Regions from separate parts of the Nocardioides pyridinolyticus genome, predicted to be linked through region 1. Evidence: riboswitches for the same ligand, from Rfam matches in the RefSeq annotation. Region 1 holds a riboswitch; the other holds the start of a gene.
What was found. A riboswitch is a leader RNA that binds a small molecule or an ion and turns the genes downstream of it on or off. The one in region 1 is predicted to bind thiamine pyrophosphate.

Region 1 (14,854 bases):
GTGCTCGACCTGCTGCTCGCGCAGTACGGAGTGGCACGCGAGGGCCTACCGGGGCAGTGGCCGCGCACCGACGCCGACGACCCGTACGGCTACGACGACCCGGCCGTGCCGGCCACGCCCGCGTGGCAGGAGCAGCACACGGGTGTCGCTGCGAGCCAGGTCACCCGGCTCGCGCGGGAGTGGGCGCAGAACGCCATCGACAGCAAGGGCCGGGGGATGATCCTGCTCGGGGCGGGTGTCAACCACTGGTTCCATTCCGACCAGATCTACCGCGCGATCCTGCTCCTCACCACCATCACCGGCACCCAGGGCCGCAACGGCGGCGGCTGGGCGCACTACGTCGGCCAGGAGAAGATCCGCCCGATCATGGGCTTCCAGCACATGGCGTTCGCCCTGGACTGGCACCGCCCGCCGCGCCACATGAACCAGACGGCGTACTGGTACGTGAACACCTCCCAGTATCGCTACGACACCTTCAGCGCCGACGACCTCGACGCCGGCACGGGGGTTTTCGCGGGACGGTCGGTGATGGATCTGCTTGCCCAGTCGGCGCGCCTGGGGTGGTCGCCGTCGTACCCCACCTTCGACCGCAGCAGCCTCCAGCTCGCCGACGACGCGGCCGCGGCCGGCATGGACCCCCCCTCCTACGTCGCCCAGCAGCTCAAGGACGGTGCCCTCCGCTTCGCGGTGGAGGACCCCGAGCACGAGGACAACCACCCCCGGATCCTGTCGCTGTGGCGCTCGAACCTGCTGGGGTCCTCGGCGAAGGGCAACGAGTACTTCCTGCGCCACCTGCTCGGCACGGACTCGGCTGCGACCGCCGTCGAGGCCCCGCCCGACCAGCGCCCACGTGACGTGGAGTGGCCCGAGAAGGCCGCCGAGGGACGCCTCGACCTCTTGATGACCATCGACTTCCGGATGACGTCCTCGACGATCTTCAGCGACGTGGTGCTGCCCGCAGCGACCTGGTACGAGAAGCACGACCTGTCGACCACCGACATGCACCCGTTCGTCCACTCCTTCAATCCCGCCATCGCACCCCCGTGGCAGACCAAGTCGGACTGGGACACCTGGAAGGTCATCGCCAAGAAGTTCTCCGATCTCGCGACGGTCCACCTCGGGACGCGCAAGGACGTCGTCGCCAAGCCGCTGTGGCACGACACCCCGGAAGCGATGGCGAGCGAGCACGGCGTGGTGAAGGATTGGAAGACGGGCGAGGTCGACCCGGTCCCGGGCAAGACGATGCCGCTGATCGCGGTGGCAGAGCGCGACTACACCGCGATCTTCGACAAGATGACCTCGATCGGGCCGCTCATGGAGAACGTCGGGATGCTCACCAAGGGTGTCGCCTACGACGTCAAGCGGGAGATCGACATCCTGCGCACCCGCAACGGCATCGCTCGCGGTGGCGCCGGCGACGGGCAGCCCAAGGTCGAGACCGACACCCAGATGGCCGACGCGATCCTCCACCTCGCAGGGGTCTCCAACGGGCACCTGGCCACCCAGGGCTTCCGGTTCCTGGAGAAGCGCACCGGCACCGAGCTCGCCGACCTCGCAGCCGAGCACGAGGGCAAGCAGATCACCTTCGCCGACACCCAGGTCGCGCCCGTGCCGGTGATCACCTCGCCGGAGTGGTCCGGCTCGGAGTCGGGAGGGCGGCGCTACAGCCCCTTCACCATCAACATCGAACGGAAGAAGCCGTTCCACACCCTCACCGGTCGCCAGCAGTTCTACGTCGACCACGACTGGTTCCTCGGGATGGGCGAGATGCTCCCGGTCTACCGACCGCCCCTCAACATGACCGCCCTGTTCGGGGAGAAATCCATCGGCGAGCAGAACGAGCTCGGCGTCTCCGTGCGCTACCTGACCCCGCACAACAAATGGTCGATCCACTCCGAGTACCAGGACAACCTCTTCATGCTCTCGCTCTCGCGCGGCGGGCAGTCGGTCTGGATGTCCGACCGGGACGCCGCCAAGGTCGGGATCAAGGACAACGACTGGATCGAGATGGTCAACCGCAACGGCGTCGTCGCGGCGCGCGCCATCGTGAGCCACCGGATGCCCGAGGGCACCGTCTACATGCACCACGCCCAGGACCGGCTCATCGACGTCCCGCTCACCGAGCGTGACGGCAAGCGCGGAGGCATCCACAACAGCCTGACCCGCATCCTGATGAAGCCCAACCACATCGTCGGCGGCTATGCCCAGCTGTCCTACTTCTTCAACTACATCGGACCGATCGGCAACAACCGTGACGAGGTCACGATGATCCGCAAGCGGACCGCGAAGGTGGAGTACTGACATGCGCGTGATGGCCCAGATGGCGATGGTGATGAACCTCGACAAGTGCATCGGGTGCCACACCTGTTCGGTGACCTGCAAGCAGGCCTGGACCAACCGCACCGGTACCGAGTACGTCTGGTTCAACAACGTCGAGACCCGGCCCGGCCTCGGATACCCCCGGACCTACGAGGACCAGGACGAGTGGCAGGGCGGGTGGGTGCGCAAGCCCAACGGGCGCCTGGCGCTGCGCGCCGGCGGCCGGGTGAAGAAGCTGCTCACCATCTTCTCCAACCCCAAGCTCCCCTCGATCGAGGACTACTACGAGCCCTGGACCTATGACTACGAGACGCTGCTCAACTCGCCACAGTCCGACACCTTCCCCGTGGCCCGGCCCAAGTCGTTGATCTCGGGCAAGGACATGAACGTCGAGTGGTCGGCCAACTGGGACGACGACCTCGGCGGCTCGCAGGAGCACGCGGCGCGCGACGTGATGCTCAAGGGCATCGAGGACAAGGTCAAGCTCGAGTTCGAGGAGACCTTCATGTTCTACCTGCCGCGGATCTGCGAGCACTGCCTCAACCCCTCATGCGCCGCGTCGTGTCCCAGCGGTGCGATCTACAAGCGCGAGGAGGACGGCATCGTCCTGGTCGACCAGGACCGCTGCCGCGGCTGGCGGATGTGCGTCTCGGGCTGCCCCTACAAGAAGGTCTACTTCAACCACAAGACCGGCAAGGCCGAGAAGTGCACGTTCTGCTACCCACGCATCGAGGTCGGCATCCCGACCGTGTGCTCGGAGACCTGTGTGGGTCGGCTGCGCTACATCGGGCTGATGCTCTACGACGCCGACGCGGTCCTCGAGGCTGCCGCGGTCGAGGACGAGCACGCCCTCTACGAGGCACAGCGCAAGGTCTTCCTCGACCCCCGCGACCCCGAGGTCGAGCGAGCGGCCCTCGCCGCGGGCATCGAGGCGGACTGGGTCGAGGCGGCGAAGAAGTCGCCCGTGCTGCGGCTGATCACCGACTACAAGGTCGCCCTGCCCCTGCACCCGGAGTACCGCACGATGCCGATGGTCTGGTACATCCCGCCGTTGTCGCCCGTGGTCGACGTGGTCAAGGAGACCGGTGAAGACGCGGAGGACCGGGGCAACCTGTTCGCCGCGATCGACACCCTGCGGATCCCCGTCGAGTACCTCGCCAACCTCTTCACCGCGGGCGACGTCGAGCCCGTGGCCGGGGTGCTCAAGAAGCTCGCCGCGATGCGGTCCTACATGCGCGACATCAACCTCGGACGTGAGACCGACCCGTCCATCCCCGCCGCCGTCGGCATGACGGAGGAGGAGATGTACGAGATGTTCCGACTGCTGGCGATCGCGAAGTACGCCGACCGCTACGTCATCCCGCCGGCCCACGCGGAGCAGGCCCACGCGCTCGAGGAGCTGGCCACCGACTGCTCGGTCGACTTCGACGCCGCCGGCTCGTACTACGACCAGGCGCTGCTGGGCGAGGGTGCGGGATACCCGACGCCGGTGGCGGTCGAGAACTTCCGGATGCTCCAGGACCGGCAGACCGCCGACACCGTCGCCTCTCCGGACGACAAGTCGTCGCGGGTGAACCTCCTCAACTGGGACGGCAAGGCAACACCTGAGGGCTTGTTCCCCCGGCGTGACGGCGGAGGCGACCGATGATGTTCCGGCGCAAGAGCACCGATGCCCGTCGCGAGGGCGCGGCGAGGACCTGGGCCGTCTGTTCGGTCCTGCTCGATTACCCGACCGAAGAGCTGGTCTCCTCCCTCGACGAGCTCGAGGCACTGGTCCCCGACGACCCCCACCTCGTCCCGCTCATCGATCACATGCGGGGGCGGACCCTCGCAGAACTGCAGCAGGACTACGTCGCCACCTTCGACCACACACGCAAGTGCGCGCTCTACCTCACCTACTTCGCCTACGGCGACACGCGCAGGCGCGGGGCCGCCCTGGTGGCGTTCAAGGACGCCTACCGCCGTGGGGGCGTCGAGTGGTCCGAGGAGCACGGCGAGCTGCCCGACCACCTGTGTGGCGTCCTGCAGTTCGGCGCCACGGTGGACGCCACCATCGCCCGGCAGCTGCTCGAGGACCACCGAGCGGGCGTCGAGATGCTGCGCATCGCACTCGCCGGCTGGCGCAACGACGACGGCTCGGTGGGCTCGCCCTGGGCGGGCGCCCTGGCGGCCGTCTCGGGCACCCTGCGCGAGCTGGCCGGCGACGAGGCCGAGGCCGTACGCCGACTCGTCGAGCAGGGCCCACCCGCTGAGGAGGTCGGACTGTCCGGCTACGGCGCAGACCCGGCCCTGTCCACCGGCCCGACCCTCATCTCCACCGCGACGATCCCCCTAGGAGCCCCACGGTGAACACTTTCCTCTGGGTCATCGTGCCCTACCTCTGTCTCGCCACGTTCGTCATCGGACACGCCTGGCGCTACCGCTACGACAAGTTCGGCTGGACCACCCGCTCCTCCCAGCTGTACGAGGACAAGCTGCTGCGCTTGGGCTCGCCGTTGTTCCACTTCGGCATGCTCGGCGTCGTCGGCGGACACGTGATCGGACTGCTCGTGCCTCGGTCATGGACCGAGGCCATCGGCATTGACGACCACCTCTACCACCTCGTCGCCGTCGCCGGTGGTCTCGTCGCGGGCGTCATGGCACTGGTTGGAATGGCGATCCTGATCTACCGACGCCGCACGGTCGGGCCGGTCTTCAGCGCCACCACGCCCATGGACAAGGTCATGTACGCCTTCCTCGGCGCCGCCATCGTCCTGGGAATGTGGAACACCATCGCCGGGTCGATCTTCTCCCTCGGCGGTGAGTACAACTACCGCGAGGGGGTGTCGGTCTGGTACCGCTCCTTCCTCGCCTTCAGCCCCGACGCCGACCTGATGGGGGCCGCCCCGATCGGGTTCCAGCTGCACGCCCTCGTCGCCTTCGCTCTCTTCGCCCTGTGGCCCTTCACCCGACTCGTCCACGTCTTCTCTGCCCCCATCGGCTATCTCACCCGCCCCTACATCGTCTACCGCTCCCGCGACGACCAGATGGGCGCTCGCCCCGCAAGGCGTGGCTGGGACCGGGTAGGGTCCTGAGGTGCAGGACCTGTGGGGCAAGGTCGTCCACGACGTCGTCGTACGCCTGCCGAAGACCCTGAGCCGGGCGACGAGCGTTGCTGAGGCCCGGGCTGCCTTCGACGACGACCATGTCCACATGTTGCTGCTCGTCGACGACGACGCTCGCTTGCTCGGCACCCTCGTCCGTGACGACCTCCCTGATGCCGAGGACGAAACCCCGCCAGCGGCCATGGAGCACTCCGTGCTTCGCGACCGGACGGTCCCCCCTGGAGTACCAGCGGAAGCGGCGCTCCAGCTCCTCCTCTCCCGCGGGGAGCGCCGCCGAGCCGTGATCGACCAGGACGGACGGCTCCTCGGGCTGCTGTGCCTGAAACGTCGTCTCGACGGGTTCTGCGGCGACGCCGACGTCCTCGCCCGGGCAACGAGTGCCGGGTGCGCACCTCGTGGGACCTGACGCCTCAAGGGCAGGAACGACGGGCAGCGCTGACGCAGGCGGATGTCGCGCAGTCCTCTGTGTGAACGCGCTGGAGGCGCACCGTGGATGCTGAGGGCATGGCCGTGTTCCGTCTGGCCCTGGCGAGTGATCAAAGGTTCGAACATATCGGCGGGCGGCCTGATCCGAGTTGCTGCCTACTAGGCCCAGGCTGGATGACTGCGTGATTGTCGAAGCTGGCGCCCGCGGTGGGCGATTGGGACTGCTGTCGTCGGCGTCCGTCGGCGTCCGTCGGCGTCCGTCGGCGCCTGCCGACACGAGGGCTCGGAATGGGCTCGCTTTGTTTCGCAATCACCTGCAACAGCATGCCGCTGCCTGCCGACGGCGAAAGCGGCATCGTCGCAGGTCAGCGGCAATATTGGTCCGATGTGTGCGGCTAGTCACAAACAATCGCACTCACGCTCAGGCCCTTCGAACTGTTCCCGATGACCCACCACGTCGAATGCGTGGCGCTGCTGGTGAAGACCGGCGCCAACCGGCCGGACTGACCCCTCGGACGTCGCCTCAGCGTGCCGGCGTCGGCGGCCCGGTGGTGGTACGGATGATCAGCTGCGTCGGGACCACGACACTCTCCGGTTCAGCGCGCACCTGAGGGTCGAGGACCGTCATCGCCAGGCGTGCGGCCATCTGGCCCTGTTCGTAGACAGGCTGGCGGACCGTGGTGAGATCGAGGAGCTCGGCGTGGGGATGGTCGTCGATACCGACGATCGAGATGTCTTCTGGGATCCGCAGTCCGGCCCGACGGATGCTCCGCATGGCACCGAAGGCCACCTCGTCGGAGTGCGCATACACGGCTGTCGGAACGCGAGGTTGGGACAGCAGGCGGCTCATGGCGTGGGCGCCGTTCTCACCGCCCCAGTCCGTGGTGACGACCAAGCGCGGGTCGACGGGCAGGCCAGCGTCCCGCAGCGCGTCGTAGTAGGCGGAGGTGCGCCCGGACGGCTCGACGGGTTGTTCAGGATCGACCGCCGCGATCATCGCGATGTCTCGATGTCCGAGCCCGATGAGGTGGTCGACCGCTTGGCGCCCGGCCTTCAGGTCATCGATGCACACGTGGGGATACGCCGCCTGCTGACCGCCTGCGGCGACGACGTTCACGTTGAGGAGCCTCTCGAGGCGTCGTCGCTCCAGCTCCTCGACCGGGAAGGCGATGGCGATGACGACGTCGACCTTGCGCCGAGCGGGTAACTTCTCGAAGAACTCGTGCCGGTCCTCCATGTCGCCCACGTGGTAGAGGAGGAGGTCCATCCCTTCGTCGCGCAGGACGCTCTCGACGCCGTCGAGCATCGCACCGAAGAACCATCGGCTCAGGTGGGGGACCAGGACGGCGACCCGGCGGGTCTTCCTGCCGGCCAGCCGGGAGGCCTCGGGTGAGACCACGTACGCGTGCTCCCGCGCCACCGCGAGCACCCGCTCCCGCGTCGCGGGAGCGACGTTGCCCTGCCCGCCCAACGCACGCGAGGCCGTGCCCAACCCGACCCCCGCCATCCTGGCGATGTCGCGCAGCGTCAGCTCGCGATCTTCGTCCTCAGCCACTGGCCCATCGTAGCCCCAGTGTGGTACCGGTTCCATGATCTGGGGAGCCGTGATGGATTGTGGGGGGCGTTCCCGGACGCCGAAGGGGTTGACACTCCCTAATTTGTGAGTAGGGTCACTCTGGAAGCGGTTCCAGTTCCGGCGACGCTCCGTCGCTGGCGGCCTCATCTCCTGGGAGAACACGATGCTCGACTCGACGACACGGCCAGTGAGTCCCACCCGGCGCCGCCGGTCCCCGCGCATGCCCGTCCTGGCCGCGGCGGTACTCGCCCTGGTCGCCCTGGCCGCGTGCGGAGGTCCGGGCGGCGCAGGATCGACGGCCGACACCGAGCCGACGTCGGTCAACACCGACGTCGCGGACACGGAGGCCAGCATCACGGTCTTCACCGGCGCGGGCACCAAGGACTTCAACCAGGCGCTGGCCGACGCCTTCCACGCGAAGTACCCGAAGATCGACGTGACGCTCCAGGTCGAGGCGGACAACAACTACAACACCGTGCTCCCCCGACTGCTCGCGTCGAACGACCCTCCGGACCTGGCGGCCCCGGCCGACCTGATCGGCTCGGTCGAGGACGGACTCGTCACCAACCTGGACAAGTACAGCGAGGCGTACGGCTGGGACTCCAAGGTGCCGGCCAGCATCCTTGACGCCGGTCGCGTGGTCGACGGCCGCATCGGATCAGGGTCCCTGTACGTCGCAGGCGGGGCCGCAGGACCGCTCGTGGGCGTCTACTACAACCGTGAGCTGGCCGACGAGGTCGGCATGACGGAGGTGCCCGCCACGATCGCCGACCTCGAGGCCGTGATGGCAAAGGCCAAGGACGCGGGGATCACCCCGATCGTGGCGTCCAACGCGGACGGCCTCATCGGACACCTGTACAACCTGCTTCTCGGCTCGTACATGGGACCGCAGTCCGTCCTCGACGTCGTCTGGCGCGCCGAGGGTGCGACCCTCGACACCCCGGAAGCCGTGGAGGCGACCACGCTGCTGAAGAAGTGGGCAGATGCGGGCTACTTCAACAGCAACGTCAACGCAATCAACCAGGACGCGTCCTACGGTCAGTTCGCCTCGGGCGACGGGCTCTTCATGTTCCAGGGGACCTGGATGACCCAGGCGCTGCCAGAGGACTTCGACGGGAAGTACGGCATCTTCCCCATGCCGCCCCAGGACGGTGGCGGACCCGCCATCAGCATGACGGGCAACTCGCTCGCCTTCGGCATCGCCGCCCACTCCGACGCCAAGGACGCCGCGGCTCTGTATCTCGACTTCCTGTCCACCTCGGACGCCGCGACGGTGGCGGTGGCCCATGGCTATCCCTCGGTCACGGACGAGTCGAAGTCGGCGACCATCACGCTCGACGACGCGGCCGAGGACCAGATCCAGGCCGGCTACGCCGTCGTGGCCTCCGACGACGGGTTCTTCTCCTGGATCCAGAACGCGGTCCCGGAGGTCAACACCCAGCTCACGACCGACCTCCAGTCGCTCGTCGGCGACAAGACCTCGCCCGAGGAGATGGTCGAGAGCCTGCAGGCGGCATACGAGAGCGGCCTGTGAGCATCCGATGCCTGACGCCGGGACGTCCACAGCGACGCTTGCACCCGAAGTCTCCGTGGCGACGACACGCCGTCGTCGCCGCGGGACCCGGAGAATCGCTCGACCACGAGGCGCGTGGGTCGGATGGCTCTACGCCCTCCCGGCGCTCGCCTTCTATGTGTTCTTCAACCTGCGCGCAGTCCTGGCCTCGATCCAGTACTCCTTCTACGACTGGAACGGGATCGGTGCGTCGACGTGGGTGGGACTCGACAACTACCGGGAAGCGCTCACGGACTCAGACCAGGTACTACCCCTCCTGCACGCACTGATCCTGATCGTCTTCTTCACCGCGCTCCCCGTTTCCTTCGGACTCATCGCGGCTGCGACCATGCGGTCGATCGAGGGGCGTTTCACCGGGGCTCTCGCACGCACGGTGCTGTTCCTCCCTCAGATCGTCCCGGGCGCAGCGGCCGGCGTCGCCTGGGTCTGGATGTACTCCGAGAACGGGGCCGTCAACCAGATCCTCCGGTTGCTCGGTCTGGGGGGATACACGCGAGCCTGGCTCGGAGACTTCGACTTCGCCCTGATCGCGGTCGGCTTCATCGGCACGTGGTTGTCGACCGGATTCTGCACGCTGCTGCTCATGTCCGGTGTCGGCAGGATCGACGCCAGCCTCTACGAGGCCGCCCGACTCGACGGAGCCACGGCAGTCGCCCAGTTCCGGCATATCACCATCCCGAGCCTGCGGGCGGAGATCGGGGTCTGCGTCACCGTCACGATCATCTCCGCGCTGGCGAGCTTCGACGTCGTCTACCTCTCGACGCAGGGCGGGCCCGGAGGGCGTACGAACGTCCCGGGTGTCCAGGTGTACAACCTGGCGTTCAACGATGGTCGGCTCGGTGCCGCCTGTGCCATGGCCGTCGTGCTCGCGCTGCTCATCATCGTGATCATCGTGCCGCTGCAGCGGCTGTTCCAGGAGAGGTGATCAGCCGTGGCCGACGTCCACGCCATGCGCAAGAAGGTTCCGGGGATGGTGCTGATCACCGTGGCGGGGCTCTACTCCGTCATCCCGATCATCAGCATGTTGACGGCAGCTCTGGCGAAGCAAGGCACGATCCCGGACGGACTGTCCTGGCCGAGCGACCCGCAGTGGCACAACTTCGTCGACGCCTGGAACGTCGCCAACGTGACGACGTTGCTGAAGTCGAGCGTGCTCATCGTGCTCGGAGTCGTCCCGTTCGCGGTGCTCATCGCCACGATGGCGGCGTACGCCCTGACGATGCTCGCCGTCCCTCTCGGCCGCGTCTTCTACCTGGTCCTGCTCCTGACGCTCACCCTCCCGTACGAGATCGTCATCGTGCCGCTCTACCAACAGGTGAACGAGCTCGGGCTGCTGGGCAGCCGGTGGGGCCTCATCCTGCCGTTGATCGGCCTCAACATGCCCTTCGCGGTCTTCTGGATGCGCGCCCACTTCATCAACGCCCCGGTCGAGCTGACGGAGGCGGCGAGCATCGACGGAGCCGGGGCCTGGAAGGCGTTGCTGCACATCCACGTCCCCCTCGCCCGGCCGGCGATCGCTTCGCTGGCGCTGCTCATGTTCTTGTCGACCTGGAACACCTTCCTGCTCGCGCTCGTGCTCATCAACGACCCCAACAAGCGCACCATGGCCGGCGCCCTCCAAGCATTCCAGTCGCGCTACAGCACGGACGTGGTCCTGCTCAACGCCGGCGCGCTGCTGCTCATGGCGCCGACGATCCTGGTGTTCCTGCTGCTCCAGCGACAGTTCTCCAAAGCCTTGCTGCAGGGCGCGGTCAAGGGGTAGCTCCCACCCTGTCGCTGTCGCTGTCGCTGTCGCTGTCGCTCGTCGTCTCGTCCCCCCCACCCTGTCCGGAAGGAAGTTGCATGCACCCACGAGGAGGCGGACCGGCACACACCTGGTGGGACACCGCCGTCGTCTACCAGATCTATCCCCGCAGCTTCGCGGACTCCGACGGCGATGGCGTCGGCGACCTCGGCGGTGTCACGGATCGGCTTCCCTACATCGCCGACCTGGGCGTGGACGCGATCTGGATGACGCCGTTCTACCCGTCTCCGTGGGCTGACGGCGGGTACGACGTGTCGGACTACCGCTCCGTCGATCCGAGGCTTGGCACCCTGGCCGACTTTGACGAGCTGGTCGACCGTGCCGGACGCCTGGGGCTCAAGGTCATCATCGACATCGTCCCCAACCACACGTCATCACGACACCCGTGGTTCCTCGAGGCGCTCGACTCGCCCCCGGGAAGCCGCGCCCGCGGCCGGTACATCTTCCGGGATGGCGTCGGCACGGCGCCGCCGAGCGACTGGCGCTCGCACTTCGGCGGGAGCGCCTGGACGCAAGTCGAGGACGGCCAGTGGTACTGCCATCTGTTCGACCACCACCAACCGGACCTCAACTGGGACGACGACGAGGTGCGCCAGGAGTTCCTCAGCATCCTCAGGTTCTGGGCTGACCGCGGGGTCGCGGGGTTCCGGGTGGATGTCGCTCACGCGCTGGCCAAGGACCTGTCGGAGCCGTTGCGCAGCCAACCGCACCTGGACAGTCGGCTTCCGGTGGACGGCACCGACCCGCTGTACGACCGCGACGAGGTGCACGCGATCTATCGGACCTGGCGTGAGGTCTTCGACTCCTACGACCCTCCGCTGATGGCCGTGGCCGAGACCTGGTACCCGCCGACTGAGCGCTCGCGTCTCTACGCGCGGCGCAGTGAGTTGGGCCAGGTGTTCGAGTTCGGCCTGCTGAAGGCCGCGTGGCTGGCCTCGAGCTTCCGTGACGTCATCGACACCTCGCTGGCCGCCTACGCCCGCGACGCCGCCCACGGGGGAGGGGGCACGACGTGGGTGCTCTCCAGCCACGACGTACCTCGCCACGCGTCACGGCTGGCTCTGCCTCCGCACGTGGCGCCCGAGCAGTGGCTGGTGACGCACGGCGAGATCCCTCGGATCGACGCGGGCGTCGGAGTCGCCCGGGCCCGCGCCGCCGCGCTCGTGATGCTCGCCCTTCCCGGCTCGCCGTACCTCTACCAGGGGGAGGAGCTGGGCCTGCCCGAGGTCGCGGACCTTCCGGTCAGCGCCCTCGCGGACCCGGTGTGGCATCGCAGCAACCAGACCGTGAAGGGCAGGGACGGGTGCCGGGTGCCGCTGCCGTGGACACGGACCGGGCCGTCGTTCGGATTCGGAGAGGCCGGGGGCTGGCTCCCGCAACCCCCGACATGGGGCGAGCTGTCCGTCGAGGCGCAGCTCGGTCGCGACGGATCCACCCTGGAGCTGTACCGGAGGGCCCTGACCCTGAGGCGGACGCTGTCGGACCTCGACGGATTCTCCTTCGAGTGGCTTGCCAGTCCACCCGGCGTCCTCTCCTTCCGCCGGGGCGGAGCCTTCGTGTGCACGGTCAACTTCGGCGACGACACGGTCCCGCTGCCCGACGACCAGCGAGTCCTCCTGTCCAGCTCCGGATCGGACAGCGTTCACCAACTGGCACCGAGCACGGCCGTGTGGTCGATCTCTGCCACGAGCTGACGCTGGCCGTCCGGTCCGCGGACGTCCTCCCTGCGAGAAGGGGTCGCGGCTGCTAGCGTCGTCGCATTCCACACGGGAGCCCGAGGCATCGGGCTGAGATGGGGCTGGAGCCGCTCCGACCGTCGAACCTGATCCGGGTCATGCCGGCGAAGGAAGTGAGACGAAACGTGCTGCCGCGCATTCACTGCATCACCCACTTCGAGTCCTACGGCGACGAGACGATCGCCGTGTTGGAGGCCGTGGTCCGCCAGGGCGTCGACGCGGTCCAGGTCCGGGCCAAGGGGGTGCCCGACCGCCAGGTCGTCGCGTTCACCCGCAGCCTCGTGGATCGCCTGGCGGGCACCCCGGCGCGGTTGATCGTCAACGACCGACTCGACCTCGCGCTCGCCGCCGGCGCGCACGGTGTCCACCTCGGCCGTGACGACCTCCTCGTCGCCGACGCGAGACGCCTGGCACCACCGGGGTTCCTCGTCGGCGGCACCTGCCGCAACGCCGACCAGGCCCGTGAGGCGAAGGCGCAGGGCGCCGACTACATCGGCGTGGGGCCCGTCTATCCCACGACCACGAAGAGCGGTCTCCCCGACCCGATCGGGCTGGGCGCGCTGCGCGAGGCGGCTCGGGTCCTGCCGGCGATCGCCGTCTCGGGCATCGACGCCGAGCGTGCGCCCGAGGTGATGGCGGCCGGGGCCCACGGGATCGCGGTGGCCTCGGCCATCTGCCGGTCACCACATCCCCCTGATGCCGCGAGAGGGCTGGTCGACGCGGTCGCGCTCGCATGAGGGTGGCGGTGGTCGGCGCCGGCATCGTCGGTCTGGCCTGTGCCGAGGAGCTGGTCCGCGCGGGGCACGACGTGCGGGTGTTCGACCCCGACCCGGGCGGTGGCGCCACCAGGGCGGCGGCCGGGATGCTCGCCCCGGCCGGTGAGGCCTGGCACGGTGAGACCGACCTGCTCAGGCTCGGCGTCGCCTCCGCGCGGCTGTGGCCGGCGTACGCCGCTCGGCTGCAGGCGACCTCCGGCGTGGACGTCGACCTGCGCACCCAGGGAACGTTGCTGGTCGGGCAGGACCACGACGACCTGCAGCAGGTGCGACGGAGCCTCGAGGTCCTCGCGGGCGAAGGGCTGTTCTTCCGCGAGCTCGACCGGCGAGGTGCACGCGCGGAGGAGCCCACCCTCGCGCGGGTCGCCGGCGCCGCCCTGCTGCCCGAGGACCATCAGGTCAACCCACGCCGGGTCGCCGAGGCGCTGCTGCGCCTGCTGGGCGACCGGGTGGTGCGTGCCCGCGCCACGGTGGTCGACGGGGGAGTCTCCTGCGCGGGCGGGACCGGGTTCGGCTGCGACGCGGTGGTCGTCGCGACCGGGGCGGAGGCCCGGAGCCTGGTGCCGCAGGTCCGACCGGTCCGGGGAGAGACGATCCGGCTGCGGGTCTCCGACCCGCCGTCCCGGGTCGTGCGGGCGCGCGTGCACGGAGAGTCGGTGTACGTCGTCCCACGGGCGGGCGGCGAGATCGTCGTGGGAGCGACCGAGGAGGAGCATGCCGCGGAGCCGGTGGCGACGCTCGGGGCGGTGGTCCGGCTGCTGCACGCCGCGCGCACCGTCGTCCCGGGGCTGGAGTGCGCCGAGGTCCTCGAGATCACCGCACGGTGCCGCCCCGGCACCCCTGACAACGGACCACTGCTCGGGGTCGCGCCCAGTCCCGGCGCGGTGCGGCAGGTGCTGGCCGTCGGCCACTACCGCGGCGGCGTGCTGCTCGCGCCGCTGACCGCCCAAGTGATCCGCGCCCACGTCGAGGACGGCGACGTCCCTGCCGTCGCGCGGCGGTTCGAGCCGAGCCGGTTCGGCCGCCAGAGCCCGAAACCCGCCGATCACCGGAAGGACCCCGTGTCATGAGGATCAGTCTCAACGGCCAGCCGCGCATCGTGGAGGACGGCACGACCCTGCACGATCTCCTCCCGTCGGCCCGCGGGGTCGCCGCCGCGCTCAACGGGGCCGTCGTGCCCGCGGCATCGTGGGAGTCGACCCGGCTCTCGGAGAACGACGCGGTCGAGCTGGTCACCGCGCACCAGGGCGGGTGAGCGCGATGCAGGTGGCGGGTGTCGACCTCCCCGGGCGGCTGTGGATCGGCACCGGGGGCCTGACCAGCACCAGCCTGGTGGGCGAGATCATCGACGCGGCCCGGCCCGGCCTGGTGACCGTGTCCGTCCGGCGCACCTCCGACACCGGGGGCGGCGGGCTGCTCGACACGTTGCGGCGGCTGGGCGTCCGCATCCTGCCCAACACCGCTGGCTGCCTCAGCGCTCGCGAGGCCGTGCTCACCGCTCAGCTGGCGCGGGAGGCTCTCGATACCGACTGGGTCAAGC
Region 2 (14,854 bases), on a different contig from region 1:
CGTCGGGCCCGCCGTCCAGGGCGACCCGGTGCTCGTGGTCCCGGGCCTCCGGCGGCATCAGCGCAATCGCGCCCGTTGGGACGTAGGGCGCGTTCGCGACCACGGCCGCCACCCGGCCGCGCAGCTCGCGGGGGAGCGCGTCGTACAGGTCGCCCTCGAACACCCGCTCCGGCGGGAGGTTGTGCCGGGCGCAGGCCACCGCGGCCGGGTCGATGTCGGCGGCGTACACCTCGACGTCCAGGTGCGCTCGCAGCACTGCGCCGATCGCGCCGCTGCCGCAGCACAGGTCGACGACGACGTCGCCGGGGCGCAGCCCCCGTTCGGCCGCCGCCACGAGGGCGGCCGACCGCTGGCGCGGCACGAACACCCCCGGCGCCACGACGACCCGCTCGCCCATCAGCTCCGCGAACCCCACCACCAGCTCCAGCGGCTCGCCGGCGACCCGGCGGGCGACCATCGCGGCCAGCGCGTCCGCGTCCGGCGCCTCGCGCAGCAGCAGCGCGGCCTCGTCCTCGGCGAAGACGCAGCCCGCGGCGCGGAGGGTGGCCGCCAGGGCTGCTGCCGGGGGCGGGGCGTCCATGGCCGATGATGCTCCCATGCCGAGCGTCTCCACCCAGATCACCTGGATCGTGGTCGGGTATGCCGCCCTCGTCGCCGTGCTCGCCCTGGTGCTCGCCCTCCGCAGGGGCGAACGCCCGGGCTGGCTCGACCAGATGGTGTGGATGCTCGAGGCGCTGCTCGTGGTCCGCGCGCTCGCCGGGCTGTCGGCGTTCTCCGGCGACGGTCCCGGCTCGACCTCGACCTACGTCGGCTACCTGCTGGCCTCGGTGTGCGTGCTCCCGATCGCGATGAAGTCCGTCGAGGGCGACCGCGCGGTCTGGTCCTCGGCCCTGGTCGCGGTCGCCGCCGTCGCGGTCGGCGTGCTCGCCGTACGCCTCGAGATGACGGCATGACCCACCCGGCCCGGTCCGGCCCGCACCAGGTCCTGCTCGCGGTCTACGCGCTGTTCGCGCTCGCCGCGGGTGCGCGCTCGCTGGTCCAGCTGATCACCGAGTACGACGAGGCGCCCCTGGCCTACTGGCTCTCGTTCGCGGCCGCGCTCACCTACGTCCTCGGGTGGTGGGCGATCCGGCGGGCGGCGGTCGGCCGCACCGGGTTCGCCGCCGTGATGCTGTGGGTCGAGCTCGCCGGGGTGGTCACCGTGGGGACGCTGTCGCTGGTCGAGCGGGACTGGTTCCCGGACGCGTCGGTGTGGTCGGGCTACGGCATCGGCTACGGGTTCGTCCCGCTGGTGCTCCCCGTCGCCGGCCTGGTCTGGCTGCGCCGACAGAAGAGCGTGGTCTGAGATCTCGAGGCACCGACCTCGGCGCTCGCCCAGCTGTAAAGCGGCGGCCGGCTACCGCGTCGTGATCACGGGCGAGCCAGTACGTCACCGGCGAGCTGCTCGAGATCGACGGCGGCATCCAGCAGCCCACCGTGGACCTCGGGTTCCTCGACCTGGGCCCCTAAGGTGACTGGGTGACCTCGTCAACCACCTCCACCGCCCACGCCGTCTCCCCGGACTCCGGCGAGCACTGGAGCAAGGAGGGGGCGTGGCAGGTGGCCGAGGGGATCCACCGGATCCCGCTGCCGCTGCCGATGGACGGCCTCAGGGCGGTCAACGTCTACGCGATCGAGGCCGACGACGGCCTGGTCCTCGTCGACGGCGGCTGGTCGATCCAGGTCGCGCGCGACCTGCTGGAGCGCTGCCTGCGCGACGTCGGCTACGGCTTCGGCGACATCCGGCGGTTCCTCGTCACGCACGTCCACCGCGACCACTTCACGCTCGCCACGGTGCTCGGGCACGAGTACGGCGCCGACGTCGCGCTGGGCCTCGACGAGAAGCCCGCCCTCGACCTGCTCAACGGTGGGCTCGAACTCGACGGCAACCCGTTCCTCGGCGTCCTGCGCACCGCGGGTGCCCACGAGATCGCCGACATCTGGGCCGCTGGCGACGACGGCGAGCGGCCGGACCCGATCTCGTGGCAGTACCCCGGCAGCTGGCTGTCCGGCGACCAGCAGGTCAGGGTCGGCGCCCGCACGCTCGACGCCGTGCACACCCCCGGCCACACGCCGGGCCACTACGTCTTCGCCGACCAGCGGGCCGGGCTGCTGTTCGCCGGCGACCACGTGCTGCCGACGATCACGCCGTCGATCGGCTTCACGGTGCCGCCGGTCGCGAACCCGCTCGGCGACTTCATGGCCTCGCTGACCCGCGTGCGCGCGCTGCCGGACCTCACCGTCCTGCCCGCGCACGGGCCGGTGGCGCCGTCCTCGCACACCCGCGTCGACGAGCTGCTGGTCCACCACGAGCACCGGCTCGACCTCAGCCTGGCGGCGCTCGCCTCCGGGCCGCGGACCGCGCACCAGGTCGCCCAGGAGCTGCCGTGGACCCGCCACGACCACGCCTACCCCGAGCTCGACGAGTTCGCCCGGGGCATGGCGTCGATGGAGACCAAGGCGCACCTCGACCTCCTCGTCGCGCAGGGCCGCGCGACCGCGACCGACGGCGCCGACGGGGTCTCGTACGCCGCTAGCGTGTGAGCCGCATCGGGACGTGCGGGATGCCGTCCTCGAGGAACTCCTCGCCGGCGGCCTCGAAGCCGAACGTCGCGTACCAGGACGCCAGGGGTGACTGGGCGTCCAGCACCACGTCGCGCCCCTTCGACACCTGCAGCGCAGTCTCCATGACGGGGTCCGCCCAGCCGCGACCCCGGGCGCCGGGCGCGAGCAGGACGCGGCCGATGCGCCAGACGTCGCCGTCGTCGAGCACCCGCGCGTATCCCAGCAGCACATCGTCGTCCATCAGCAGCACATGCCGCGTCTCGGGCTCGACGTCACGGGCGTCCAGGTCGGGGTAGGGACACTGCTGCTCGACGACGAAGACGTCCTGGCGGATCTTGCAGATGCCGTAGACGGCGTACGGGTCGAGCATCTCGAACGAGACGGCCAGCACCTTCATCGCAGGAACTCGCGGATCGCGGCGCGGGCCTCGCGGGCCTCCGGGACGCCCGGCAGCAGCGGGTAGACGTGGATGAGCCCGGGCGCCTCGACGTAGCTCAGGTCCCAGTGGGCCTCGGCGGCGCGCCGGGCCAGCAGGCGGCAACCGGGCGTGAGGGCGTCGCGCGTGCCGCAGATCATCAGGGTGGAGGGCAGCCCGGTCAGGTCGGCGAGCGCCGGGGAGGCCTCGGGGCGGCCGAGGTCGTCCGCGGAGCCGGCCCACCACGCGGCGTACGCGCGGAGCTTGCCGAGATGGAGCCACGGATCGCGGCGGGCGAACTCCTCGGACTCGGGCGTGCTCGTGGTCAGGTCGACCCATGGTGCGAGCAGGACCATCCGGCCCGCCTGCGGCCCGCCGCGCTCGCGCAGCGTGAGGGCCAGGGCGAGGGCGTAGCCGCCGCCCGCGGAGTCGCCGCCGAGCAGCAGCTCGTCGGAGTCCTTGGCCCACCGGGACGCGAGGTCGGCCAGCGCCTCGTGGGAGTCGCGCCAGGTGTGCTCGGGCGCGAGGGGGTAGTCGGGCAGCACGACCCGCAGGCCGAGCCGCGAGGCCAGCGACGCGACGAAGCGGACGTGGGCCGGGTCGATCCCGGCGACGTACCCGCCCCCGTGCAGGTAGACCAGCGTGCGGTGCGGGTCGGTGCCGCGCGGGGTGATGACGTAGGACGGGAACTCGCCGGCCGGGCCGCGCAGGACCTCGGTCACCACCGAGAACCGCTGGGCGAACCGACGCCCGCCCGGCGCCTTCCGGTCGAGCGTCGCGTGCCAGCGCACGATCCGCTCGCGCTCGGCTTCGACGCTGTCGAGCTCCTGGCTCCTGCGGAGGCGGGGGACGACCCGGGCGAGGAACTCGTGGCGTCTGCTCGGCATGCGCCCAAGGTAGTCGTGTCCACCAGGGCGACCTCGTCGGCCGGTGTCCAGCGCAAGGGTCTAGTCTCGGCCTCACGAGACAGGGGAGCACGCGCCGCGTGCTGAGAGTGCGGAACAGCCGCAGACCCTATGAACCTGCTCCGGTTAGCACCGGCGAAGGGAGTCGGAATGAGACGTGTCCGTGTGCTGGTGCCTGCGCTGGTGCCCGCCCTCGCGCTGGTCGTGACGGGCTGCTCGACGGTCGGCAACGACAGCGGCGGTGCCGGTGGCGGTGGCGGTGGCGGTGGCGACGACGAGGCGGCCGCCTCCAGCGAGGTCGTGCTGGTCACCCACGACTCGTTCCACCTGCCGAAGAAGCTGGTGAGGCAGTTCGAGGAGGAGTCCGGCTACGAGCTCGTGCCCCGGGCGTCCGGCGACGCGGGGACGCTCACCAACAAGCTGGTGCTCACGAAGTCCAACCCGCTCGGCGACGTCGCCTTCGGCATCGACAACACCTTCGCCTCGCGGGCGCTCGAGGAGGGGGTGTTCGCGCCGTACGACGCGAACCTGCCCGCGGGCGCCGAGGAGTACCTCCTCCCCGGTGACGACGACGGCGCCCTCACCCCGGTCGACAACGCGAGCGTCTGCGTGAACGTCGACGACACCTGGTTCGCCGACCACGACCTCGAGCCGCCCACGTCGCTCGACGACCTCGTCGACCCGGCGTACCGCGACCTCTTCGTCACCCCGGGCGCCGCCACGAGCTCGCCGGGCATGGCGTTCCTGCTCGCCACGATCGCGGCGTACGGCGAGGACGGCTGGCAGGACTGGTGGACCGACCTGATGGCCAACGGCGCGAAGCTCACCGACGGGTGGTCGGACGCCTACCAGGTCGACTTCACCCAGGGCGGCGGGAAGGGCGACCGCCCGATCGTGCTGTCCTACGACTCCTCGCCGGCGTTCACCGTCGCCGACGGCCGGACCACGACGAGCGCGCTGCTCGACACCTGCTTCCGCCAGGTCGAGTACGCCGGCGTGCTCGACGGCGCCGAGAACCCCGCCGGCGCCGAGGCGCTGGTGGACTTCCTGGTCTCGCCGGAGGTGCAGGCGGCGCTGCCGGAGAGCATGTACGTGTTCCCGGTCGACCCGTCCGTCGAGCTGCCCGCCGAGTGGGCGGAGTTCGCCGAGCAGCCGACCGACCCGCTGGAGGTCGACCCGGCCGACATCGACGAGAACCGCGACGCGTGGCTGCGCGACTGGAGCGACCTCACCTCGCGGTGAGCGACCCCGGATGAGGCGAGTGCTCGCCCTGGCCGGCCTGGCGGCGGTGCCGCTGGCCGTCCTCGGCGTGTTCTTCGTGCTGCCGGTCGCGGGCATGGTCGGCGAGGGCTTCTTCGTCGACGGCGTGCTGGACCCCGGGGCGGTCGCCGAGGTGCTCGCCCGGCCGCGCGTGCACCGCGTCGTCTGGTTCACCCTCTGGTCGTCCCTGCTGGGGACCGCGTTCTCGCTCCTGCTCGGCGTCCCCGCCGCGCACCTGCTGCACCGCCGGGCCTTCCCGGGACGGCGGGTGCTGCGGGCCCTCCTGCTGGTGCCGTTCGTGCTGCCGACCGTCGTGGTCGGCGTCGCGTTCCGCGAGCTCATCGGTGAGGCCGGGCCGCTCGGCTTCCTCGGCCTCGACGGGTCGGCCGCGGCGATCGTCGCGGGACTGGTGTTCTTCAACGTCGCCGTGGTGATCCGTGCGGTCGGTGCGGCGTGGGAGTCGCTCGACCCGCGGCCCGCCGAGGCCGCGGCGGCGCTGGGCGCGAGTCCGGCCCACGTGCTCCGGACCGTGACCCTGCCGATGCTGCGGCCGGCGATCGTCTCGGCGGCGAGCGTGGTGTTCCTGTTCTGCGCGACCGCCTTCGGCGTCGTGCTGACGCTCGGCGGGCTGCGGTACTCCTCGGTGGAGACCGAGATCTACCTGCTCACCACCAACCTGCTCGACCTCCAGGCGGCCGCGGCGCTCTCGATCGTGCAGCTGCTGGCGATCACCGCGCTCCTCGTCGTCGCGAGCCGGCTCCGCGCCGTACCGGACCCGAGCCTGGCGCGCACCACCGCCGCCCCGTCCCGGGTCTCGCGGGGTGACTGGCCCGGCGTGCTGGCGGTGGTGCTGGTCATCGTGCTCGTCGGCCTGCCGATCGCCGCGCTCGTCACCGGCTCGCTCCAGGTGGGCGACGGCTGGAGCGTCGGGAACTACCGGGCGCTCGACACCGAGGGCTCGCGCCAGGCCCTGCTCGTGCCGGTGACGACCGCGCTCGTGACGTCGCTGCGCACCGCGGTCGACGCGACGTGGATGTCGCTCTCGCTCGGCCTGCTCGTCGCGGTGGTCGTGACCCGGCGCTCGCGCACGCGGTCCGAGCGACGCGCCCGCGGTCTGCTGGACGGCCTGTTCATGCTGCCGCTCGGCGTGTCCGCGGTGACGCTCGGCTTCGGGTTCCTCATCACGCTCGACGAGCCGCCGCTCGACCTGCGCGACTCGCCCCTGCTGGTGCCCATCGCCCAGGCCCTGGTGGCCCTCCCGCTCGTCGTGCGCACGCTCGCGCCGGTGCTCGGTGGCGTCGACGACCGGCAGCGGCAGGCCGCCGCGTCGCTCGGTGCCGGACCGCTGCGCACCTTCGTCACCGTCGACCTGCCGGTGATGTGGAAGCCGCTGCTCGCGGCCGCCGGTTTCGCGTTCGCGGTGTCGCTGGGCGAGTTCGGCGCGACGTCGTTCCTCGCGCGCGACGACAACCCGACGATGCCGGTCGTGATCTTCCACCTGATCGGGCACCCGGGGGCGATGAACTACGGCATGGCCCTCGCCGCGGCCGTCGTGCTCGCCGGCACGACCGCCCTCGTCGTGCTGTTGGTGGAGCGGCTGCGCGTCCCGTCGGTGGGGTCGTTCTGATGCTGAGCCTGGATCGGGTCACGGTGGAGTACGACGGCGTCCCGGCCGTCGCCGACGCCTCGCTCACCCTCGAGGACGGCCACGTGCTCGCCGTGCTCGGGCCCAGCGGCTCGGGCAAGTCGACGCTGCTGCGCGCGGTCGCGGGGCTCGAGCCGCCCGCGGCCGGGTCGATCCGCTGGGACGGCGCCGACCTGTCCGGCGTACCCACCCACAAGCGGGGGTTCGCGCTGATGTTCCAGGACGGCCAGCTGTTCGGGCACCTGACCGTCGCGCGCAACGTGGCCTACGCGCTGCGGATCCGGCGCACCCCGAATGCGGACGCCCGGGTGCGCGAGCTGCTGGCGCTCGTCGGGCTGGAGGGGTACGGCGACCGACTGCCCGCGACCCTGTCCGGCGGCGAGCGGCAGCGGGTCGCCCTCGCCCGGTCGCTCGCGGTGCAGCCCCGGCTGCTGCTGCTCGACGAACCGCTCTCCGCGCTGGACGCCGGGCTGCGGGAGCGCCTGGCGACCGACCTGCGCGACATCCTCCGTGAGGCGGGCACCACCGCGCTGATGGTCACCCACGACCAGGAGGAGGCGTTCGCGGTCGCGGACCGGCTCGCGGTGATGCGAGCCGGCCGGGTCGTCCAGCAGGGCGACATCGCCGAGGTGTGGCGCGCCCCGGCCGACGCCGAGACCGCGCTCTTCCTCGGGTACGCGCGCGTGCTGGCCGGCGCCGCGGCCGGCGTCCTGCTGCGGGCGGTCGGGCTGCCGGACGCGCCCATGGTCGCCGTACGCCGTTCCGCCCTGGTCGTCGCGTCCTCCGGCCCGTTGACGGGGACCGTGCTCTCCGGGCGGGCGACGCCCGAGCAGATCCGGCTGGTCGTGGACGTGGACGGGATCGGCGAGGTGGACGCCGTCGCGCGGCTCGACGCGCATCCCGCACCCGGCGAGCGGGTGGCGATCGTGGTGGACGCCTCACGGTTGGCGGTGCCTCCGGCCGCGGGCTGAGTCCCTAGACTGGCGGGCGTGTATCGCCGCGCCTACGTCCTCCTCGTGGTGAACGCGGCAGTCATGCTCGTGTGGGCCGCGATCACCGCGAGGCACCTCGACCGCCCGCTGATCGACCCCGAGGGCAGCTTCCTCGGACCGTCGTGGCTGCGGCTCCCGATCCTCTGCATCGGTGCGCTCTTCCTCGACCTGGTGCCCCGCGCGGTGTGGCTCTCGCGCGGCCGGGTGCGGCAGTGGCCCGGGCTGATCCGCGAGCGGTGGGACCAGCACTGGTCCCGGGAGCGCCTGCTGCTGGTGGTCCTGGGCATCGTCTCCTTCTACGTGATCTACGTCTGCTACCGGAACCTGAAGTCGTTCCTGCCGCTGGTCAGCGGCCGGATGTACGACCGTGAGCTGCACATGCTCGACCGGGTGCTGTTCTTCGGCCGCGAGCCCGGCCCGGTCATGCACGACGTGCTGGGCACCACGGTCGTCGCGCACTTCCTGTCGGCCTTCTACCTGCTGTTCATCCCGATGGTCGCGATCCTGGTGACCGTCTGGTTGGTGTGGTCGCGCAACCTGTCCTACGGCTGGTGGTTCGTCACCTCCCAGGGCATCGCCTGGACGCTGGGCACCATCTCCTACTACGCGCTGCCGACCCTCGGCCCCGGCCTCGAGTACGGCTGGCTCTACGAGAGCCTCGCCCACACCGGCACCACCGACCTGATGAACTCCCTGGTCAATGCCCGGCAGGGCGTGCTGTGGAGCGACGGCCAGGCGCAGACCGTGGCCGGCTTCGCCAGCCTGCACACCGGGATCTCGCTGCTGTGGGCGCTGATGGTGCAGTACACCGTCCGCAGCAAGTGGCTCCGGATCCTCTTCTGGATCAACTTCGGCCTCACCGTCGTCGCCACCCTCTACTTCGGCTGGCACTACATCGCCGACGACATCGCCGGCATCACCATCGCCTTCGTCTCCTTCTACGTCGGTGCGATCGCGAGCGGCCAGAAGTTCGACAAGGGCGGGCTCGGCTCGCACCCGACGACGACGACCTCCAAGGTGCCGGTCGAGCGCTGACGGCCGGATAGTCCCTGCCGAAATCGGGGTCCCGCCCGGCGTGTCGACCCCCCTTTCGGCAGGGACTACCCCAGCCGCGCCCAAGTTACATCGATGTAGTTCGTCAAGCCGACTCGCCGGCATCCTCAGAAAAAGTTGAGCAAAATGTTTCTTTTGTGACGAAAGTTGTCTAGCGTTCCCCGAGTGCCGCATGGGGCGGCAGTTGAGTGAGGGGGCGGCACGGTGCGCGCGTACGGAGTGGCCACGGCGTTGGTCCTGACCCTCGTCGCCGGCGGTGTCGCGAGCGGCGTGGCCGTCGCGGACGACGACACGGTGCCCTCGCGGCAGGACGTCCGCGACGCGCGGTCGGCCGTCCGGGAGGCTGCCGACACGGTCGCCGGCGTGCGCGCCCAGCTCGTCGTCGCCAACCAGCGTCTCGAGCAGTCCGCGGTCGCCGCCGCGCAGGCCGCGGAGGCGTGGAACGGCGCCCGCTGGCGCGCCGCCCAGGCCCGCGAGGCCGCCCGTGAGGCCCGCGCCCACTCGCGCATCGCGGCGACCGACGTACGCCGCCAGCAGCAGGCGTACGGCGACGCGCTCGTCGCCAGCTACCAGATGGCGCCCGAGCTCACGGCCCTCGCCGCGATCGTCGACGCCGACGGCATCGGCGCCGTGGTCGACCAGACCACGTCGCTGCAGAACGCCGAGCGCGCGATGGACGCCACCTACCAGGGCTTCCGCGCCGCGGCGACGCTCGCCGAGGTCGCGACCGACCAGGCCGAGGAGGCCGAGGTCGACGCGCTCGACGCCGCCGCCGAGGCGAAGGAGGCCCAGGCCGCCGCGCAGGCCGCCGCCGACGCCGCGGCCGCCGACGCCGCCGCGATCGCCCAGGAGAAGGACGCGCTCATCGCCCGGCTCGCCGAGCTCTCGGGCGTCAGCGTCGACCTCGCCCGCGAGCGGCAGTCCGCGCTCGAGGCCGAGGCCGCCGCCGCGGCCGCCGAGGCGGCCCAGGCCCAGCAGGCCCAGCAGGACGAGCCGACCCCTACGCCCGCCCCGCAGCCGCCGGACCCCGAGCCCGAGCCCGAGCCCACGCCGCCCCCCGCCCCGCAGCCACCCGCACCGGCCGGCGGTGCGTCCGCGGCGATCGCCTTCGCCCGCGCGCAGCTCGGCGAGCCGTACCGCTGGGGTGCGGCCGGCCCGAGCGCCTGGGACTGCTCCGGCCTGACCGCGGGCGCGTGGAACGCCGGCGGCAAGTACCTGCCGCACTACTCGGTCGCGCAGTACCAGCAGTCCACGCCGATCTCGGCCGGCCAGCTCCAGCCCGGCGACCTGGTGTTCTGGGGCTCGTCGAGCGACCCGTCGTCGATCTACCACGTGGCGCTCTACACGGGGAACGGCACGATCATCCACGCCCCGCGGACCGGCAAGCCGGTGACCGAGGAGTCCATGTACTACTGGATCCCGCCGAACTTCTACGCCCGTCCCTGACGCCTCCCGAGCGGTCCAGATCACCGCTTGGAACCGGACCCGGCTGGGTAATTCGAAGGCATGGCCCCCGACACCACGCCGGACGTCGACGTCGCGGCGCTGACCGTCCTGCTCGACGGCAAGTACGCCGACGTCCGCGACCTGGTCCGCACGAACCTGGCCAAGTACAGCCAGATCCTCGACGAGGCCGAGGAGTTGTCGATCGACGACTTCCGCGAGCGCGTCAAGGAGGTCGTGGTCGAGATGGCCGCGACCGGCCAGACCGGGATGGGCTTCCCGGAGGAGTACGGCGGCGGCGGCGACATCGGAGCCTCGATCGCCGCGTTCGAGACCCTCGCGTACGGCGACCTCTCGGTGCTGGTCAAGGTCGGCGTGCAGTTCGGCCTGTTCGGCGGCGCCATCCTCCAGCTCGGCTCGAAGCACCACCACGACGCCTACCTCGCGGACCTCGTCACCGGCAAGGTCATGGGCTGCTTCGCGATGACCGAGACCGGCCACGGGTCGAACGTCCAGGCGCTCGGCACGGTCGCGAGCTACGACCCGGAGGCGCAGGAGTTCGTGATCACCACGACCTCGGAGCTCGCGCGCAAGGACTACATCGGCAACGCCGCGAAGCACGCCGAGCTCGCGGTCGTGTTCGCCCAGCTCGAGGTCGGCGGGACCTCGGAGGGCGTGCACGCGTTCGTGGTCCCGATCCGCGTCGACGGCGAGCCGGCCCCCGGCGTACGCATCGAGGACGACGGCCGCAAGATGGGCCTCAACGGCGTCGACAACGGCCGGATCTGGTTCGACGGCGTGCGGGTGCCGCGCACGGCGCTGCTCAACCGCTTCGCCGACGTGACCCCCGACGGCGTCTACGAGAGCCCGATCGAGAACCCCAACCGACGGTTCTTCACGATGCTCGGCACGCTCGTCCAGGGCCGCGTGTGCGTCGGCGGTGCCGGCATCAACGCCGCCAAGGTCGCGCTCGCGATCGCGGTCAGGTACGCCGTGCGGCGGCGTCAGTTCGAAGCCACCTCGGACGCGCAGGAGGAGCTGCTGCTCGACTACGGCCTGCACCAGCGCCGACTGCTGCCGCTGGTCGCGCGGACCTACGCGCTGCACTTCGCGCAGGAGGTCGTCGCCGGACAGCTGCACGACGTGTTCTCGGGCATCGCCGACGACGAGCACGCCCGGCGCGAGCTCGAGTCACGCGCCGCCGGCACCAAGGCGCTCGGCACCTGGCACGCGACCCGCACCATCCAGGAGTGCCGCGAGGCGTGCGGTGGCGCGGGCTACCTCTCCGTCAACCGGTTCGCGGCGCTCAAGGCCGACAGCGACATCTTCACGACGTTCGAGGGCGACAACCACGTGCTGCTCCAGCTCGTGGCCAAGGGCCTGCTGACCGACTACGCCAGCGAGTTCGAGGACATGGACCAGCTCGGCATGGTCCGCTTCGTCACCAACCTCGCCGTCGAGACCGTCATCGAGAAGACCTCGGCCCACAAGCTGCTCGAGCGGGTCCGCGACCTGCTCCCCGGCGGCGACCAGTGGGACCAGGAGGCCGGGCTGCTCGACTCGGAGTACCAGCTCGCGATGCTCCGCTTCCGCGAGGAGCACATGCTCGCCAGCGTCGCGCGGCGCCTCAAGCGCGGCATGGACCAGAAGATGAACCCGGGCACGGTGTTCTCCCAGGTCCAGGACCACGTCGTGGCCGCCGCCAACGCCCACGTCGAGCGCCTGGTGCTGGAGGCCTTCGTCGCCAAGGTGCGGGCGCTGCCGGACGACAGCCCCGGCAAGCCCAGCAACAAGGCGGCGCTCGGCCTGCTCTGCGACCTGTTCGCGCTCTCGACCATCGAGGCCGACCGGGCGTGGTTCATGGAGCACGGCCGGCTCACGGTGCAGCGCTCGAAGGCGATCAGCCGCGAGGTCAACAACCTCTGCCGCAAGGTCCGCCCCATCGCCGTACCGCTCGTCGACGCGTGGGCGGTGCCGCCGGAGATGCTGCGGTCGCCGGACCTGGTGGGCTGAGTGGTGGCGATCCCGGTCAACCGGGTATCGCCACCACCGCCGCCGAAGGTCAGTGACCCTCGGTCGTGAACCGCTTGAAGGAGTTCTCGACCTCGGCCTCGGCCTCGGTGCGCCCGACCCACTCGGCGCCCTCGACGGACTTGCCGGGCTCGAGGTCCTTGTAGACCTCGAAGAAGTGCTGGATCTCCAGGCGGTCGAACTTGGAGACGTGCGAGATGTCGCGCAGGTGCTCCAGGCGCGGGTCGGTCGCGGGGACGCAGAGGACCTTGTCGTCGCCGCCGGCCTCGTCGGTCATGCGGAACATGCCGATCGCGCGGCATCGGATCAGGCAGCCGGGGAACGTCGGCTCCTGGAGGATCACCATCGCGTCGAGCGGGTCGCCGTCGAGGCCGAGGGTGTTCTCGATGTAGCCGTAGTCGGCCGGGTACTGCGTGGAGGTGAAGAGCGTCCGGTCGAGCCGGATCCGGCCGGACTCGTGGTCGACCTCGTACTTGTTCCGCTGGCCCTTGGGGATCTCCACCAGCACGTCGAACTCGAGCACGTCTTCCTCCGGCATCTCGTCTACACGACCGTCGTCTCCTGGACCCGACGGGCGGGACCTGGTCCAGTCTCGCGCACAATGTGCCCAATCGTGGAGTCGGCAAGGGGTTCGAAGTGGGCAGACGTGACGCACGCCACTGGCGGCCCGTCCGGCTGCGTGTCTGGCTGCCCGTGGCGCTGGTGCTCGGCGTCCTCGCCGCGGCCGGCGTCGTCCTCTACGTCGACCCGCCGGAGCCCGAGCCGGACACCCCGGCCGCCGTCCCCCCGCCCGAGGGCCTCGACCTCCCGGCCCTCGCCGCACCGGCGCCGGTCGCCGAGGTCGCGGCGGGCGCCGCGGACCCCGCGAAGGTACGCCGCGCGATCGCCTCGTTCCTCGACGACGCCGACCTCGGACCGCACGTCCTGGCCACGGTCGCGGGGGTCGACGGGACACTCCTCTACTCGGCGGGCACCGGCACGGCCGTCCCCGCGTCCACGCTCAAGCTGCTCACCGCCACCGCCGCTCTCGAGGTGCTCGGGCCGGACCACACGTTCGCGACCCGGGTGGTCGCCGACGGCCCGCGCGGGGTGGTGCTCGTCGGCGGTGGCGACCCCCTGCTGACCGAGGACGACCTCACGACCCTCGCCCGGCAGACCGCCCGCGCGGTCGACGCCCGGGTCCGCGTCTCCTACGACACCGGCCTGTTCTCGGGCCCGGAGGTCAACCCGCACTGGCCGGCCAGCTACGTCGCCGACGAGGTCGTCGCGCCCATCCAGCCGCTCTGGGTCGACGGGGGCCGCGACGAGAGCGGCTACGGCCGCGTCGACGACCCCGCGCTGGCCGCCGCCACCGCGTTCGCGGGCGCCCTCGCGCAGGCGGGCGTCCGCACCGCCGGCGTACCCCGCGAGCGCCCGGCGCCCGCGGCCGCCGAGCTGCTCGCCGAGGTCGAGAGCGAGCCCCTGTCGCAGATCGTCGAGCACACGCTGGAGACCAGCGACAACGAGGCGTCCGAGGTGCTCGCCCACCAGGTCGGGCTGGCGGTCAGCGGCACGGCGTCGTTCGCCGCCGGCACGAAGGCCGTCCTCGCGACCCTGGAGGCGCTCGGCGTCCCGGTCGACGACGCCGAGGTGTACGACGGCAGCGGGCTCAGCCGCGACAACGCCGTCGACCCCGCCACCCTCACCGGGGTCCTCGAGGTCGCGGCCGCGGCCGAGCACCCGGCGCTCCGGTCGGTCGTGACCGGGTTGCCCGTCGCGGGCTTCACCGGCTCGCTCTCCGAGCGGTTCGGCGAGGACTCCGGGCGCGGCTTCGTCCGCGCCAAGACCGGCACGCTCTCCGGGGTCAGTGGGCTGGCCGGCACCGTCACCGACCGCACCGGGGTCCCCCTGGTGTTCGCCGTCCTCGCCGACGACATCGCGCTGGTCGACACCCTCGACGCGCGCGCCGCGCTCGACGACCTGGCCAGCGCGCTCGCCGCCTGCCGTTGCGGGGCCACGGGTACGGTCGCTCCATGACGTCGGGCGCCACGAGCATGGTCGACTGGGACCTCGCGATCTCGCTGGGCTCGCGCCTGGCCGGCGAGGGCCCGCAGATCTCGCGCGGCGAGGCCGCCGCCGTGGTCGACGAGCTCCGCGCCGGAGCCGAGCGCTCGACGCCGCTGGTGCGGGAGTTCACCGGCCTCCAGGCGGGGGAGCGCACGGCACCCGTGCTGGTGGTCGACCGTCCCGGGTGGATCGCCGCCAACGCCGACGGGTTCGCGACCGTGCTCGCCCCCGTCGTGGACAAGCTCACCGAGAAGAAGGGCCCCCCGACCGGCTGGCAGCTCGCCGTCGGCCGGCGCGTGACCGGCGCGGAGGTGGGCGGCCTGCTCGGCTTCCTCTCCGGCAAGGTGCTCGGCCAGTTCGACCCGTTCCACGGGCCGGCGGGGCGGCTGCTGCTGGTCGCCCCGAACGTCGTCCACGTCGAGCGCGAGCTCGAGGTCGACCCCTCCGACTTCCGCCTCTG

Region 2: linked by a shared signal. The riboswitch ahead of ACYQ0U_RS08480 (thiamine ABC transporter substrate-binding protein) and the one ahead of thiE (thiamine phosphate synthase) in region 1 are both predicted to bind thiamine pyrophosphate.

The regions. Positions count from the first base shown of each region.
Region 1 covers NZ_BAAIFY010000006.1:163,288-178,141, reverse strand. Annotated here, with positions in the region: gene ACYQ0U_RS07905 (nitrate reductase subunit alpha) at 1-2,301, shown strand, start outside; gene narH (nitrate reductase subunit beta) at 2,303-3,967, shown strand; gene narJ (nitrate reductase molybdenum cofactor assembly chaperone) at 3,964-4,668, shown strand; gene narI (respiratory nitrate reductase subunit gamma) at 4,665-5,393, shown strand; gene ACYQ0U_RS07885 (CBS domain-containing protein) at 5,395-5,829, shown strand; gene ACYQ0U_RS07880 (LacI family DNA-binding transcriptional regulator) at 6,373-7,587, opposite strand; gene ACYQ0U_RS07875 (ABC transporter substrate-binding protein) at 7,613-8,959, shown strand; gene ACYQ0U_RS07870 (carbohydrate ABC transporter permease) at 9,015-9,923, shown strand; gene ACYQ0U_RS07865 (carbohydrate ABC transporter permease) at 9,930-10,760, shown strand; gene ACYQ0U_RS07860 (glycoside hydrolase family 13 protein) at 10,841-12,496, shown strand; TPP riboswitch at 12,559-12,668, shown strand; gene thiE (thiamine phosphate synthase) at 12,664-13,275, shown strand; gene thiO (glycine oxidase ThiO) at 13,272-14,384, shown strand; gene thiS (sulfur carrier protein ThiS) at 14,381-14,569, shown strand; gene ACYQ0U_RS07840 (thiazole synthase) at 14,575-14,854, shown strand, end outside.
Region 2 covers NZ_BAAIFY010000007.1:78,229-93,082, forward strand. Annotated here, with positions in the region: gene ACYQ0U_RS08450 (putative protein N(5)-glutamine methyltransferase) at 1-580, opposite strand, end outside; gene ACYQ0U_RS08455 (hypothetical protein) at 597-953, shown strand; gene ACYQ0U_RS08460 (hypothetical protein) at 950-1,345, shown strand; gene ACYQ0U_RS08465 (MBL fold metallo-hydrolase) at 1,519-2,583, shown strand; gene ACYQ0U_RS08470 (GNAT family N-acetyltransferase) at 2,573-3,001, opposite strand; gene ACYQ0U_RS08475 (alpha/beta hydrolase) at 2,998-3,906, opposite strand; TPP riboswitch at 3,978-4,085, shown strand; gene ACYQ0U_RS08480 (thiamine ABC transporter substrate-binding protein) at 4,075-5,166, shown strand; gene ACYQ0U_RS08485 (ABC transporter permease) at 5,177-6,811, shown strand; gene ACYQ0U_RS08490 (ABC transporter ATP-binding protein) at 6,811-7,800, shown strand; gene ACYQ0U_RS08495 (phosphatase PAP2 family protein) at 7,819-8,856, shown strand; gene ACYQ0U_RS08500 (C40 family peptidase) at 9,079-10,320, shown strand; gene ACYQ0U_RS08505 (acyl-CoA dehydrogenase family protein) at 10,381-12,330, shown strand; gene ACYQ0U_RS08510 (inorganic diphosphatase) at 12,380-12,886, opposite strand; gene dacB (D-alanyl-D-alanine carboxypeptidase/D-alanyl-D-alanine endopeptidase) at 12,985-14,364, shown strand; gene ACYQ0U_RS08520 (zinc-dependent metalloprotease) at 14,361-14,854, shown strand, end outside.